3 regions of the Paenibacillus sp. WC2504 genome follow, and region 3 is predicted to be linked to each of the others. Evidence: riboswitches for the same ligand, from Rfam matches in the RefSeq annotation. Region 3 holds a riboswitch; each other region holds the start of a gene.
What was found. A riboswitch is a leader RNA that binds a small molecule or an ion and turns the genes downstream of it on or off. The one in region 3 is predicted to bind cyclic di-AMP.

Region 1 (5,020 bases), 3.1 Mb from region 3:
CAAATGGGTGCGCGAAAAGCCCAAAGGCTGGATCGTTAAACTAACGATCAATTTGATTGGCGCTTTGATTAGCTTTACCGTCATGCTGATCTTTTTTATCACGAAGCTGGGGCAGGTATGGCCGGTGTTTATCTTCCTCCCCTTGATTGTTTATACGTTCCATAAAATCAAAAAGCACTACGAGGCCGTGAGTGAGCAGCTGCGGATCACGACGTGTGAGCCTTCTATCCCGATCAAGGGGAATGTGATGATCGTGCCTGTCGCAGGAATTACCCATGTCGTGGAAAATTCCATGAATTACGCGAAATCGTTAGCGCCAGATCAGATTATTGCGGTGTATGTGGCCTTTGATCGGGAGGCAGAGAAGCAGTTCCAAGAAAAATGGGAGTGTTGGCAGCCGGATGTGCGGTTAGTCACCCTGCACTCCCACTATCGGAGCATTATTCAACCGTTGACGAAGTTCATCGATACTGTGGAGCATAAGGCGAACGAGTCGAATTTCCGGGTAACCGTCTTAATTCCGCAGTTTATTCCCAAACGAAACTGGCAGCACATTCTCCATAATCAGTCCAGCTTACTGATCCGCGCGTTTCTGCTGTACAGGCGGGATCTCATCGTGACGACGGTGCCGTATCATTTGAAAAAGTAGCTGACCATAAACGTACAGAAATCGGCAGTAAAACGCCATTTCTGTACGTTTTTTGTATGTCAGGCTTTCCTACATCGTAGGACTCTCCGTTTTGATTCTTTTCCCAAGGTGGTGCTCTCTTTGCACCCTTCGAATGAACGCTTGAAGTTCCTGCTCGGTTTCACACACGGCCGCGTGCTCTAACCAAAGGAAAAACCTTTTTTTCGATATGGCTGAAGCATGCAGAGGAAAGGTATTTCTTGATTTGACAACATACAAGCCAGAGGGAACATTCTTCCAAGGTGCTGTGAAATTCATGCGAATTGACAGCCTTGATCGCTTCTCCCAGTCTTGCTCCTTTTGTTTATTTCGTATGGATCTGTACATGTTCATGATCACGTAATGCTCCGAGATTTCGGTCAAATTGGCATATCCGGCTCGTTGCGCTTTTTGAATAATGTCTGATTTCTCCTTAGAGAACCAGTACCCGACAATAACAGGGAAACGGTTAGCCTCTTCTAACCATAAGACGCCGAACCACTCGTAAGTTAAGGGGATCGGATTTAACATTTCGGGGATTAACCCTAAATAATAACGGGGAGCGGAAGCCATCGTTATTTCTCCTTTGCACGTAAGACCTGACAGCAATAATGTGTGTGTTCTGCTCCTCAATTGTAAGGCTGAGAGGAATAAAAATGGGGTAAAGAAAAGCGGGGTAACCCATAAAAAAACGATAAAAATGGCGTAAATGGAAGAAAAACGAAGCTTGAATAACGAGAATTCATGCTTTAATTGTTTGAAAGCGCATCCACTCGTCTATATGGCAAAAAGAAGGTCGCGGTACGTTTTACAAGGCGGATCTCCGAGGCGTAAGATTCAGAGCATCAACTTCACAACAAGTTGATAACGCTGAGTCCCCACAAGGGGAACGGGGGAACCAATAGAGGACGGATGCAGATCAACGTCTTCGCGGGGTGAATCCAAGGCAAGCTCCGGCTTGCCAAGGTAGGGCGCTTCCAAGCCCGAATCCGACAGCTAACCTCGTAAGCGAATTGGGAGAGAGCCAACGTTCTATGTGCTAATTACAGCTTGCTTGTTATACCAAGCTGCCAAGAAGCCCGAGAGCAGGGAGTCTCTGCTCGCAGGCTTCTTTTTGTTGTCCAAAAAAATGAGGAGAGTGAATCTACACATGGTTCCCGAATGCAAGATTACCCGAATTGAATGCTATCGCTTTGATGATGAATTATCCGATAAACTGCTGCCCGGACATGGCCGCGACTGCCATTGCGGCATCCTTTCCATCTCAACAAGCTTGGGAACAAGCGGTTTAGGAGATTATGAAATTCCTTGCGGCAATCTAAAGGGAGATTTCGTTCAATGGGCTGTTGTCTTTCAGAAACTCAAAGGGCTTTCCCTTGAGGACGGTTTGCAGTATGTCCGTCAGAAGAAAGAGGCATGGGGAGAAGTAAGGACTCATGTGATCGAGTCGGCATTAACTGACTTGTCAGATAAGCTTCAACATAAATCTATAGGCAACAAAGAGTTGGATGTTCTATCGAATCGTTCATATATCTTTGACCATTCAGAGGCCTATGTCTCTTTCTAAGCATGCGCATTTTTATGTTTTTTTTATATGCACGCTAAGGATTCTTTACCTCATTTTTATACAGTTCGGCGTTACAATGAGTCAGAAAAGGAAGCGATGAAAGTCATGCAAAGCGATTTGCTGCTAATAGCTGCGCCAACCAAGGCAGGCGAGGACTTTATGAAACAAATCAGGTTGGCTGGGTTTCCTTATGTTGCATTAACGAACAACAAGATGGAAAAACTCAAGCTAGAAGGGCAGGGAGTAAAAAAGATCATCCAGGTGGATACATCATTACCGGGTTCACCCCATATCCCCGATTATCCGATCGGGAGCATTATTCTGTTCGAAGAAAGCTTGACGTTATGCTGCCGCTATATTCAGATATGCCGCAGTTGGACTTCAGGGCCGATGTATGTGATTACCCAAAGTGTAAATCCCCGATTGATTTATAAAGGGTTAGGCGCTGACTACGTTATTTATTCTAAAAATGGTGATGTGAAGTTTCTTCTATCATCTCTATTACAAACAAATAAATTAGGTTCTGTCTGATCTGGAGGAGGTGCGCGATGTACAACGATGTAACAATGGTCTTATTAATGGCATTAACCTTTCTGGGATTTTGGGGATTTATGAAATTTTGCGAAAAAGCGTAAGCTGATGCTTTCGATGCGAGTTTTTGAATGAAAACTTATAGGAGGCAACCAAATGATTGTGATTGGACTAATTGCGCTAGCGATCATGGTTTATCTCGGTTTTGTTTTAGTGAAGCCGGAGAAATTTTAATGGATAAATTAGAACTTATGTAAAGCAGGGGGAGAACCTACTATGGGTATGGGATTGTTGCAAGTAGTCATCACACTGGTGATTATCATGCTTTTGGTGAAGCCGGTGGGCAGCTACTTGGTGAAAGTGTTCGGTTATGAAAAGAGTGGTCTGGATCGTGTGTTCGGCCCCTTCGAGCGTATGTCCTATCGCCTAATGGGTGTTAAAGAAGACGAAGCGATGGGATGGAAGAAGTACTTAGGAGCTGTATTAATCGTCAACTTTGTCATGATGATCCTCATGTACGCCGTATTTCGGCTTCAAAGTTTTCTGCCGTTTAATCCCGATGGGATTGGCAACGTATCTCCAACAATCGCTTTTAATACTACGATTTCCTTTATTACAAATACGAACTGGCAAGCTTACAGTGGTGAAAACACGCTTTCCTATTTCTCTCAGATGGTAGCCATTACGTTCCCGATGTTTACATCGGCGGCAACCGGATTCGCCGTAGCGGTAGCTTTTATCCGCGGATTAGTGGGTCGTCAAGATAACCTCGGAAACTTCTACGTGGATATGACTAGAGCGATTACTCGCGTCTTTCTGCCGCTTAGCTTCATTGTCGCTTTAATTTTAGTTTTTCAAGGCGTCCCGCAAACCTTGCTGGGAGCTGTTCAAGCGACAACGATTGAAGGGGCTGAACAAACGATTACTCGCGGTTTAGTGGCTTCCTTGGAATCGATTAAGCATATCGGTACCAACGGTGGCGGATGGTTCGGAACGAATGCTGCGCATCCTTTTGAAAATCCAACGCCGTTTACCAACATGATCCATATTATTTGTATGATGCTTCTGCCGACTTCGCTCGTATACGCATTCGGATTAATGATTAAGAACAAGAAACAAGGTTGGACCGTCTTCGCGGCCATGGGAATCATCTTCTTGGTCATGCTGGCGACGGTGTTCTACGCAGAGTATAAAGGCATATCTACTGTGGATGCGATGGGCGTTCATGGGAATATGGAAGGCAAGGAAGTTCGATTCGGATTATCTGAAACAGCGCTTTTCACAACTGTTACGACAGCAGCTACAACAGGCTCTGTTAATGCGATGCATGAATCGCTTACACCGCTAGGAAGCATTGTTCCTTTTGCGGAGATGATGTTAAATAACGTATTTGGAGGCAAAGGGGTCGGCTTATTAAACGGACTGCTTTATCTCATCTTGTCTGTATTCATTTGTGGACTGATGGTTGGACGTACGCCAGAATTTATGGGCAAAAAGATTGAAGGCAAAGAAGTGAAACTGGCTGCGATCGCGATTCTGACGCATCCGCTCATCATTTTAGCACCGACGGCTTGGGCGTTGATTCGTCCTGAATCGGTCACGTCCATAGCGAATCAAGGGATGCATGGCCTTTCTGAAGTTCTGTATGCTTTCACCTCCGGTGCAGCCAATAACGGATCTGCCTTTGGCGGTTTGAGCGCTGGAACGAACTTTTATGCGATGAGCATTGGTCTTGTCATGCTGGTTGGACGATATATTTCCATTATCGCCATGTTAGCAATAGCAGGCTCACTTGCTACTAAGCGTGTTGTGCCCGTTACAACAGGTACACTTCGGACGAATACGCCTTTATTTATGGGGATTTTGATCATGATTATTTTAGTTATCGGTGCTCTAACGTTTTTCCCGGCGCTTGCATTGGGACCGATTGCTGAACATTTGGCAGCGCGTTAAGGATAGACGTAATAGAGAGGGAGGATTTACATGGCAGTGGAACGTAAAAAAACATTAACAAAAGAAATTGTCAATCAAGCTATTGTGGATTCATTTAAGAAATTAAATCCATGGGTAATGATTAAAAATCCGGTCATGTTCGTCGTAGAAGTAGGTACCGTCATTACCTTTCTATTATCACTTGCACCTGACCTATTTGGCTCGACGGAAGTAGGCAGGGCTTATAATATCGCGGTCTTTCTGATTCTGCTCTTTACTCTGCTTTTCGCGAACTTTGCGGAAGCACTGGCAGAAGGGCGCGG
Region 2 (5,020 bases), 3.2 Mb from region 3:
TACCTCCTACGCCGAGGATAAAGTGATGGAGGCCGACTTCGGGGCAACCCCTAATTTGCCTGTCGAGTCCAGCTACATTACTTCTCCGAATGCCCTGCGGCAAAACGCATGGGCCTATACCGGACATGATCAATACGCAGAAAATGTGTATACCAGAGGCAAACTCGTGCTGAAAGCCATCGAGAAACAGGTCGGCACCAAGACCATGGATCGTATCATGCGGACTTATTTTCAAAAATGGCAATTCAAGCATCCTTCTACCAAAGACTTTCAAAATGTGGTCGAGGATGTAACGAAAACGAAGTGGGACGACTTCTTCAATGAATATGTCTACGGCTCAATGATGGTTGATTATACGGTTGAAAGCATCCATGTGAAAGCCACTGGCAGCAAAGGAGCCGGCCCTTACGAGAGCACGGTCCTCATCTCCAAGCGTGGAGGCAATTCGCCCGAAGTGCCGATTCAGTTCCATTTCGCCGACGGTACGATGCTCGACAAAACGTGGGACGGCAAAGAGAGCAGCATTGAGTACAAACTAACCCACACGACGCCTATTGACTGGGTTCGTATCGACCCGAACTACTCGCTCATTCTTGAGAACAAGCATATTAATAACTTTATGCAAGCAGAAGTGGACACCAAGTGGAAACTCCGCCTGAATCTCGGCATTATCCAATTCCTGCAAGCTATTTTCGGGTGGGTAGCCTGGTAGGCGCCCACTCTACAAGGCAAGTTTGCCTTCAGAAAACAACGCTTAGGAGGGACACCGGTGACAACCTATCTCAAATCCGGCTTCAGGGCGGCTCTACGGCAACCCTTCGCTACGATTGTCTTGTTCATCTACCAAATGTGCTGGGGGATGCTCCTATATAAGCTTGTACAAGGGGTGTTAGTTCCCCTCATGCACCGGTTTCCCGGCGGCGATCAGCCGAAGCAAGCGCTCCAGCTTTTTCTGGCCGAAAGTCAGTTTCAGTTATTCAAAACGGATCTTAGCCACTCTTACTTGTGGTGGCTGGCCGGCCTGCTCCTGGCGCGCATGTTCCTTAGCCCGATGCTGAACGGCGGTGTCTATTATTCGCTCACCCATTCCGATCAAAATGCCGGCTACCGCTTCGTCCGCGGCATCAAGGAACTCACGCTCCCCTTCTTTGCCGTGTATTTGATTCGAATCGCCTTATCTCTGCTGCCGCTCATCTGGGTGCTGCCCAAAGTGCAGAAGGTGTTCGCTCACAGCACATCTTATGAACAGGCTTCCCTCGATTTACTGCCTTGGCTGCTGGGCATGCTGGTGTACGGTTTTCTGCTGCATCTGCTCTTCATGTATGTGCAGTTCGCCATTGCCGCACGTCTCGGCATTATATCCACAGTCCTAACGTTCATGCGGTACTCGCTTCCGATTATCGGCCTTTCTCTGATACTTTTACTGAGCTCAGGACTTTTGGCAGGGATCACGGTCACAACGACCTATATCTGGGCAGGTCTGGTAGCGCTAATCATTTATCAACTTTTCCCGCTTTTCCATATTTTCATGCAGATGTGGTCCATTACGTCGCAATTCCAGCTTCTTTCCGCCAAATTAAGTCGTTAAAAAGCAATAAATAAAACCATAAATGGTTTAGATTTGTTCAACCCCCTTGCAAAAGGGGGTTTTTTTGTCTGTAAAGCGAACCTTTACACATTTTTTCAGACCCAATTGCACGAAAAAGGAGGAATTTCGATGTTTATGACGAATTTAAGGGACTAGCATTAAAAAACCAAATATTTCATGCCGAATTCCTCATTTCTTGGGGAAACGGGGGAACCATACCGGGTGAATTGATCTTGCAAGACAGGGATCATAGGGAACCTTCAACCGAACCCTCCAGCTAACCTCGTAGGCACCGGAAGGAGACAAGCAGTTGAAAAAGGTTGTTGCTCTTCTTTTTAGTCTTGTTTTGTTTTTGAGTGTAGCTTTAGGGAGTGTGTCTGCGTCAGAATCCACATTGGACTCAACGGTTGACGAATTGATTGGAGTACCGTACCGCGATGCGGGAACGACAACAAGAGGCTTTGATTGCTCTGGTTTCACCGCGTACGTGTTCAACAAATTCGGCATTGACCTTCCTCATAGTTCAGCAGCTCAAAATAAAGAGGGCTACTGGATCGACAAAAGTGATCTTCGTAAAGGTGATCTTGTGTTCTTCGACACAGGAGGCAAAGGCATTTCTCACGTAGGCATCTACTTGGGTAACGGTGAATTTATTCATTCCGCATCCAATGAAGGCATCGTGAAAAACAAGCTGAGCGAATCCTATTATGCGAAAAGGTATGTATCCGCTAGACGTGTTCTGTGGGATGATATCTACAATCAACTAACTGCTGAATCCAAGTAATTTTCTTGTTCATCATGAATAAAAAGCCCAGACAAGCGTTAGCTCGAATGAGCTGCTTCTCAGGGCTTTTATTCATTTCTTGTGGCTGTTGTAACTTGACATAGCGTGTAAGCCGTCCTATAATTACGGCATCATGTTTCTAGGGTTCCGTGGCGCTGCAGCGCCAGTCTGGTCCGAGAGAAAACACACAGCGAATACGCTGTGATCACGGAGGGGAAAAAGCCCGGGAGTCTTATCGCATTCGCGATATTGCTTCCAGGCTTTTTCTTTTTGCCGCGGTCAGATGGGCATCTTCGCATACTTTCTTAAGGAGTGATTCACAGATGGCATGGCTTTACTTGGTCATTGCAGGTGTTTTTGAAGTAGTTTGGGCGATCTCACTAAAGTTCTCCAACGGTTTTACACGGCTGGTTCCGTCCAGCATCACCATTGTCGGCATGATCATCAGCTTTTATTTTCTGGCGGTGGCTACGAAAACTCTACCTATCGGCACCGCCTACGCGGCTTGGACGGGAATTGGCGCTGTAGGCGCGATTATTATCGGCACCCTATTTCTGAACGAGCCTGTTAGTTTACTGCGTATCCTATTCATGATCCTCATTCTGGTCGGCGTTCTCGGCCTTAAATTCACATCCGGACATTAAGCCAGGAGTTTCCTTCTTTCCTTGGGCCGATGATTCTTAAGCCACGATGTAGCTAACATACCAGAAGGAGCTGCCGACAAATATGCGCAGATGCTCCGACAGCGGCTTAAAGATTTCATTCAACTCTTCGTACGAATAGTAGTTTTTAATAATTTCATGCTTGGAGCCATCGGCCAGCTCCCTTCTTTTATACGTATCTTCGCTATGTTCACTCGTAATCAGCTCGCCGCCTCTTCCCGGGACGTACACATTATCCGCCATAAAAACGCGGGCTCCCCGTCCAAGCCGCTCATGAAATCCTTGCAGAAACGAATCCAGACGATTTTTCGGGATATGCGAAAACCAGAAGTTGGCGATTCCGTAGTCAAAATCCCCTTGTACTTCCGAAAGCCGGTAAGCATCCCCTTCGACGAAAGATGTATTATGCAGCGGCCAAGATTTGGCTGCAGCAATTTGCAGCACCTCCGGTCGAACGTCCATCCCAACGATGTGCTTGGCTGTTTCCGCCATGAACTGCGTCCAATATCCGGTACCGCAGGCCACCTCCAAGACACGGCTCCCCGTAACCTGCCTCTTCACGATATCCGCCAGCATCGCAAGTTCTTGCTGATAGTCCGCATCCTCGCGAGCATAAATCCGTTCATATTCGGCTGCTCGCGCGCCGTAGTAATCCTGCATGCCTTCTTTCTCTTCATTTAAAAGCCGCTGCCTATCCTTCACTTCGTGAACGATCCGTTGTTTAGCTGCCAATAAGTCGGCAAAAATAGCTCCGCCCTGCGAAGCATAATTCGCAAGTAGACCGTGCGTCGCCATCACAATAAGCTGTGTCATCGACAAGCCCGTTTCCTCAGCCATGCGCTCCAGATCGGTCTTCACCTTTTCAGGCAAGTAGACGGAAAGTCTTTTGGTCTTATCATTCTTATCGTCCATTGGGAGATTCCTCCTTTGTGTTTTTATTATGTTAACATATATTATATGTCATTAAAACATATTAATTGTACTTTTTTATGTGAGTAGAGAATTTAGGCTGCATGAAGAAGGCGACACCGGCCACTCACCCTCGCAAATCGCTCTAGTAAACATAGAATACAAAGAAAGTATATTCATATGTTGATAGGAGATGGAGAAATGATTCCCAAACAACGAATGGCTGGAAAACCGAGCAAAATTGTTCGGCTCCCCAAGAGCGCAGGCCTGCCCAGAAGCAAAGCCATGCTGATGTACCGTACGCAGCTTAGAAAATACCATAAGCCCGGTTCGGGTCGCTTTCTAAGTCAGCGCACGGTTTCGATCGGCACCGACAACTCGTGGTTCAATGCGCAAATCATTCCCCGCAACCCTGCGTGGGTGCAAGTTGCTAATGCCAACTATGTTTGGTACTCCGGCAATTTGAACAGTGAGAATGCCATCATTTCGACACGTTTCACGCTTTCTGAGCGTAGAGCCATTCTCGGCGCTTCTCTTTTCCTATCTGTCGACAATTATGCCGTTGTCATCATCAATGGCGTGCCGCTCCTCTTTGACGGACCGCAGAACACACCTTCCTTCTACAACCCGGGCCGCACTTTCGACATTCGCCGATTTGTACGGCGCGGACGCAATGACGTCGTTATCATCGCCTTTAACCTTGGCGGGTCGCGCACCGAGGAAAATCCTGCCGGCGTTGCTGCCAGGCTCGATTTTCGACTCAGCAACTTGCAGTAAAAGATCCGCATATGAAAAGGCCGGGCCTCCATCCTTAGATGGAACCCGACCTTTTTTACATGAACTGTCGTTCACTCCCGTAGCGGCGCTTCAATTGACTCAAGAAGAACTGCAGCGAGAGGAATAACAAAGCGAAGCTGGTCCCTACACTCAAAATAATCCAAGGATGCAGCCTAATATACCTGGAGCCATAGGCGATAAGGGACAACCATTCCCCCGATGTCGTAATGGTAATGGAGTAGCCGGCGTCGCTGTCACCAATCGTTTCCGTACCGCCAAGAACAATGTTAAAGACGGCTA
Region 3 (5,020 bases):
GATAACTACTTGATCTATTGCCGAGATCAGCGGATTATGCGATTGGATATGACGACGCTGAAGGAAGACGTTCTCTATACATCACCTGCAGGCTGGAAATCCAATGCGAATCCCGGCCTCAGCTCAGATGACAAGTATCTCGTTCTGGTCGAAATTAATGAAAAGGATGTTGTACCGGGCAAAGGGGACTGGTCCAACTTCGAGCCACAATGGGCAGCGAAGCCGCACTGCCGAATCATCTACCTGGATATCGAACGGCGAACCAGCCATATCGCGCATGAGGAGCTGGACTGCTGGCTGGGGCATCCGCAAATTCGTCCCAATGACCCATCAACCATTTTATTTTGTCATGAAGGTCCTGGGCATTTGATTGATGCCAGACTCTGGCTAGTCCAAAAGGACGGGACGCGGCTGCGCTGTGCGAAGGAACAGACGCATGATGAGCTCATCACACATGAATATTGGCTTGCCGATGGCTCTAGATTCGCTTATGTGTACAGACATAAAGATGATCTCTATCACGAAAGTATCCGTTTCATGGACTCGGAGACATTAGAGGAAGAAATCTGGATGAATTGCTCTAAGTATTGCCACTTTATTTCGAATGCCAATCATACGATGATCGTCGGGGACGGGCAGCTGCCCGAGCAGCACTTCATCTATTTAGTGGATGTAGAACGGAGGCAAGAAGAGCGTTTATGCTCCCATGGAACTAGCTGGAAGTCATACGGTAACACACAGGATGCTCATCCGCATCCGGCTTTTTCTCCAGATGGCACATTTATCATCTTTACCTCTGATATGGAGGGCGTTCCTTGTATGTATAAAGTGGATTTGTGACAATGTTCGAGGCAGCCGGCTAGTTGCATCGGCTGCCTCAAATATATTTGACATTAGTTTGATGTCAAACTATAATACAGATATGAAACCAAGAGACGCTGTATCAATTATTTCCAGAATTAGAGAAAAGACCAATCGGTTTATCATAGCCGAGATGGCGAAATATGGGGTCGACGATATTGCCATTTCACATGGGGATATTATCTTTGCTCTATTTAAGATGCCTAGATTGACTATGGCGGAGATTGCCAAGAAAATTGATAAAGATAAGTCTACAGTGACTGCACTCGTAGATAAATTGGTCCGTCTAGGATACGTGACAAAGGAAAGGGACACCGTAGATTCAAGGGTCGTCTATGTTGCCTTAACGCCAAAAGGGGAGGAACTGAAACCGGTATTTGAAACCATCTCAGAAAAAATGTTAGATGTATTTTACATGGACATTACGGATAAAGAAAAGGAAGAATTACTGAGAATTCTAACGAAAATTTATAACAATTTTTAAATTTTTTTAGACTAATAGTTTGATGTCAAACTATATAACGAGGTGAAACTTATCATGAAAGATTATACAAAAGATTTGCCAGATCATCGTGTGAAATATATCGGAGAGAATGATCTATTTATAGAAATTTTCGAGGGAGAGGAGCTACCGAAGGAAGCCTCCAAAAAACCTCCGCTTTTATTTGTACACGGTGCCTACACGGGCAGTTGGATGTGGAGCAAATACATCCCACACTTTATAAACAAGGGATGGAATTGCTATGTTATGAATTTGAGAGGTCACTACAAAAGTAGAGTGCTCGATTTGACAAATGTAACATTCGAAGATTATTTGGAGGATATGAAAGAGGTTTTGGCCGAGTGTGAGGCTCCACCGATACTCATAGGATTTAGCATGGGAGGAATTTTGAGCCAGAAGCTGGCTGAAACCAACGAACTTGCAGGCTTAGTGGTGATCGATACAAGCATAAGTAAGGAAGTTTATGAAGCTGTACCCTACAAAGAAATAGCTAGAAGGACAACAGGAGTATTAATGCCCGCACCATCCCGAGAAGAGAATTCCAGTATAGATGAATCAATGGATGACATTGATTTTCAGAGAAAGTATATAACTGTGGAGTCATTAAAAGCATTTAACGATTTTTATTTCTCTTTGGTGGCAAGCGGTGGGATATCGATAGACAGCAGTTTGATGGTTAATCCAGCCTTGGTTATTAAAGCAATTAATCGTGAAGAGGATGACCGGCGGGGAAAGGCGACAGCGGAGCATCTCCAAGCAGAGTATACAGGACTTTGGGATACGACTCACACCGGATTGCTTGTTGGGCAAAGATATATGGAGGTAGTAGATCGGATCATGTTATGGTTACAAGGGATGTATGACTAAGGACATAGAATAGATAAGAAAATATTACTATTGCTTCTCGGTATACATTGGAGTAAATTGATAAAATACGCTTAATTCTTTAGATTAAAGAAGCGGGGGAACCAAGTTTCCTGGGGTGAGTACACAAAGTGAAGTGTTAGGGTTAACTTTCAACCCGAATCCGTCAGCTAACTTCGTCAGCGTAGAAAGAAATGGATAGAAACATTCAATGGAACATTGTGATTTGAGGTTCTATTCCCTCGCTTCCTTTTTCTCTTCTAGAGAAAATAGGAGGAACTAGACATGCTGCTTATGAAAGTAACCAAAGAATGGAAGAATCTTTTTCCATGGAAGAGAGCCAACGATTCCGTACAGCGCCAACATGAGATTCTTCATTTGAAACAGCGGTTGGAGACGTACGACATTCAATTTCCGAATTTGGCTTACCGGCCATCAGACGTCGAAACACAGACGTTAATGGAAATTAGTAAAACGGTCGCTCAAAATAATGAGCTGCTTAACCAACTGAGTTCAGAAAAGGAATTAGCGGTTGAACAATCGCTAGCCCATCTCGTCGGAACCACTCTCCAAATTTTACTGGATCACCTTAACTTTATCGTAGCCATGGCGCATATTTTCAGTGGTCCGTATCCTTGCCTCAGAGCGTACATCAGCCATACGAATTAACGATTTTCAACAATAGAGAAGGAGCTTGCCTTACGGCAGCTCCTTTTTCGTTTATTTTCGCGCATAGATACGGCCAAAAAAGCACTTGATAAGCTCCGCAACTTGCTGACTTTGCTCTTCCAGAACAAAATGTCCCCCGCATAAAAAGTGAGTTTCCACACATGTTAATAGTTCTCCGAAAGCAAGAGCTCCTTGCACCGTAAAAATAAAATCATTTTTGCCCCAGGTTATAAGCGTAGGAGGTTGATAAGTTCGCAAGTATTGTTGCCAAACAGGGTATTGTTCGACGTTGGTCCGATAATCGTAGCCCAATTCCAACTGAATTTGGCTATTACCGGGTCGATCCAAAAATAACTGGTCCATTAGGTAACCATCGGGACTAATTCGATAGGGATGACACACGCCCGTTACATACTGCATTTTTGTAAAATGAAAGGTTGCAAGCTGGGCAAAGGCCGCTTCAGTTGCAGGATTTCGATCCGCCCAAAGTGCTTTGAAAAGATCGAACGGTTTCCCTAATCCGTCTTCACTAACCACAGCATTCTGAATAACGAATCCTAGAATACGATGCGGATTCCGTACAGCCAGTCTGAACCCGATAGGACCTCCATAATCATGGGTGTACAAAATATAGTGAGAAATACAGAGATTATCAATAAGCTTTTCAATCATAAGTGATAGATTCTCAAAGGTGTACGCAAATTCTTCAACGGAAGGCATACTGCTATTTCCGTACCCTAGATAGTCAGGAGCAATGACATGAAATCGGTCTGTGAGTTGAGGAATCAAATCCCTGAACATATGGGATGAGCTTGGAAAACCATGAAGAAGGATGATGGTTGGGTTGTACGGACTACCGGCTTGGCGAAAAAATAACTCCCAGCCGTCGATCTTCATTTTTTTATAATGAATCATCATTTCAACGTCCTCTCCAGCGAAGCGCATATTATTCCCTAACAAAAATATGTGAATAAAAGTTATTTAAGTACTTAGGAGCTAGATGACGTGGTACAATTTAACTTAAGTTATGCGAATTAGTTGTCATCTTCATTAAACTGGTATTCATCCATTGGAAAGGGAGAGATCAGCCATGAAACAAGAACTGCTAAATGAGCAATCGAGAAATCAAGCGTCCAGCACGCCAATTATTACCGAACTAAAAGTAATTCCAGTTGCAGGGCACGATAGTATGCTCTTCAATCTAAGTGGAGCGCATGCTCCATTCTTTACACGTAACATCGTTATCCTCAAAGACAGTGCAGGTCATACGGGCGTTGGTGAAGTACCGGGCGGCGAGAATATTCGTAAAACGCTTGAAGACACAAGCCCACTGGTTATCGGTCAATCGATCGGCCAATACAATAACATTCTTACTAAAGTTCGCAAGCAATTCGCTGATCGGGATCTGGGAGGACGCGGTTTGCAGACCTTTGATCTACGCATCACAATACACGCCGTTACGGCGTTGGAAGCGGCATTACTTGATCTCTTAGGTAAATTCTTGGATGTACCGGTTGCAGCATTGCTAGGAGAAGGTCAACAGCGCGATAAAGTAGAAATGTTAGGCTACTTGTTCTATGTGGGGGACCGAAATCGGACAAACCTTCCGTATCAGGGCGCTGAAAATGCTGCGAATGACTGGTTTCGACTGCGTCACGAGGAAGCGCTTACACCTGAAGCCGTGGTGAAACTTGCCGAAGCGGCGTATCAACGATATGGCTTTAACGATTTTAAGTTAAAAGGTGGCGTCCTGCGCGGTGAGGAGGAGATTGAAGCGGTCACTGCGCTGGCGGAACGTTTCCCTCAAGCCAGAATTACACTTGACCCTAACGGGGCATGGTCTTTAGCTGAGGCGATACACCTATGCCGTGATCAGCATCACGTATTGGCTTATGCGGAAGACCCATGCGGTGCAGAAAACGGTTATTCAGGCCGTGAGATCATGGCCGAGTTCCGGCGTGAGACAGGCCTTCCAACGGCAACGAACATGATCGCTACCGATTGGCGCCAGATGGGCCATACGATTCAGCTGCAATCTGTCGACATTCCGTTAGCTGATCCACATTTCTGGACGATGCAGGGCTCTGTTAGAGTAGCTCAGATGTGTCAGGAATGGGGGCTTAC

Region 1: linked by a shared signal. The riboswitch ahead of ACUN27_RS02720 (hypothetical protein) and the one ahead of ACUN27_RS16195 (hypothetical protein) in region 3 are both predicted to bind cyclic di-AMP.
Region 2: linked by a shared signal. The riboswitch ahead of ACUN27_RS01935 (C40 family peptidase) and the one ahead of ACUN27_RS16195 (hypothetical protein) in region 3 are both predicted to bind cyclic di-AMP.

What each region holds. Positions count from the first base shown of each region.
Region 1 is NZ_JBQZFH010000001.1:563,563-568,582, forward strand. Features, by position in the region: gene ACUN27_RS02710 (APC family permease) at 1-649, shown strand, start outside; gene ACUN27_RS02715 (hypothetical protein) at 719-1,240, opposite strand; cyclic di-AMP (ydaO/yuaA leader) riboswitch at 1,526-1,694, shown strand; gene ACUN27_RS02720 (hypothetical protein) at 1,818-2,234, shown strand; gene ACUN27_RS02725 (hypothetical protein) at 2,262-2,765, shown strand; gene ACUN27_RS02730 (potassium-transporting ATPase subunit F) at 2,922-2,999, shown strand; gene kdpA (potassium-transporting ATPase subunit KdpA) at 3,048-4,718, shown strand; gene kdpB (potassium-transporting ATPase subunit KdpB) at 4,749-5,020, shown strand, end outside.
Region 2 is NZ_JBQZFH010000001.1:426,116-431,135, reverse strand. Features, by position in the region: gene ACUN27_RS01945 (M1 family metallopeptidase) at 1-712, shown strand, start outside; gene ACUN27_RS01940 (hypothetical protein) at 770-1,588, shown strand; cyclic di-AMP (ydaO/yuaA leader) riboswitch at 1,757-1,895, shown strand; gene ACUN27_RS01935 (C40 family peptidase) at 1,899-2,372, shown strand; guanidine-I (ykkC/yxkD leader) riboswitch at 2,502-2,604, shown strand; gene sugE (quaternary ammonium compound efflux SMR transporter SugE) at 2,696-3,016, shown strand; gene ACUN27_RS01925 (methyltransferase domain-containing protein) at 3,053-3,946, opposite strand; gene ACUN27_RS01920 (hypothetical protein) at 4,124-4,720, shown strand; gene ACUN27_RS01915 (hypothetical protein) at 4,776-5,020, opposite strand, start outside.
Region 3 is NZ_JBQZFH010000001.1:3,623,716-3,628,735, forward strand. Features, by position in the region: gene ACUN27_RS16180 (oligogalacturonate lyase family protein) at 1-840, shown strand, start outside; gene ACUN27_RS16185 (MarR family winged helix-turn-helix transcriptional regulator) at 923-1,345, shown strand; gene ACUN27_RS16190 (alpha/beta hydrolase) at 1,400-2,230, shown strand; cyclic di-AMP (ydaO/yuaA leader) riboswitch at 2,289-2,426, shown strand; gene ACUN27_RS16195 (hypothetical protein) at 2,513-2,896, shown strand; gene ACUN27_RS16200 (alpha/beta fold hydrolase) at 2,948-3,811, opposite strand; gene gudD (glucarate dehydratase) at 3,987-5,020, shown strand, end outside.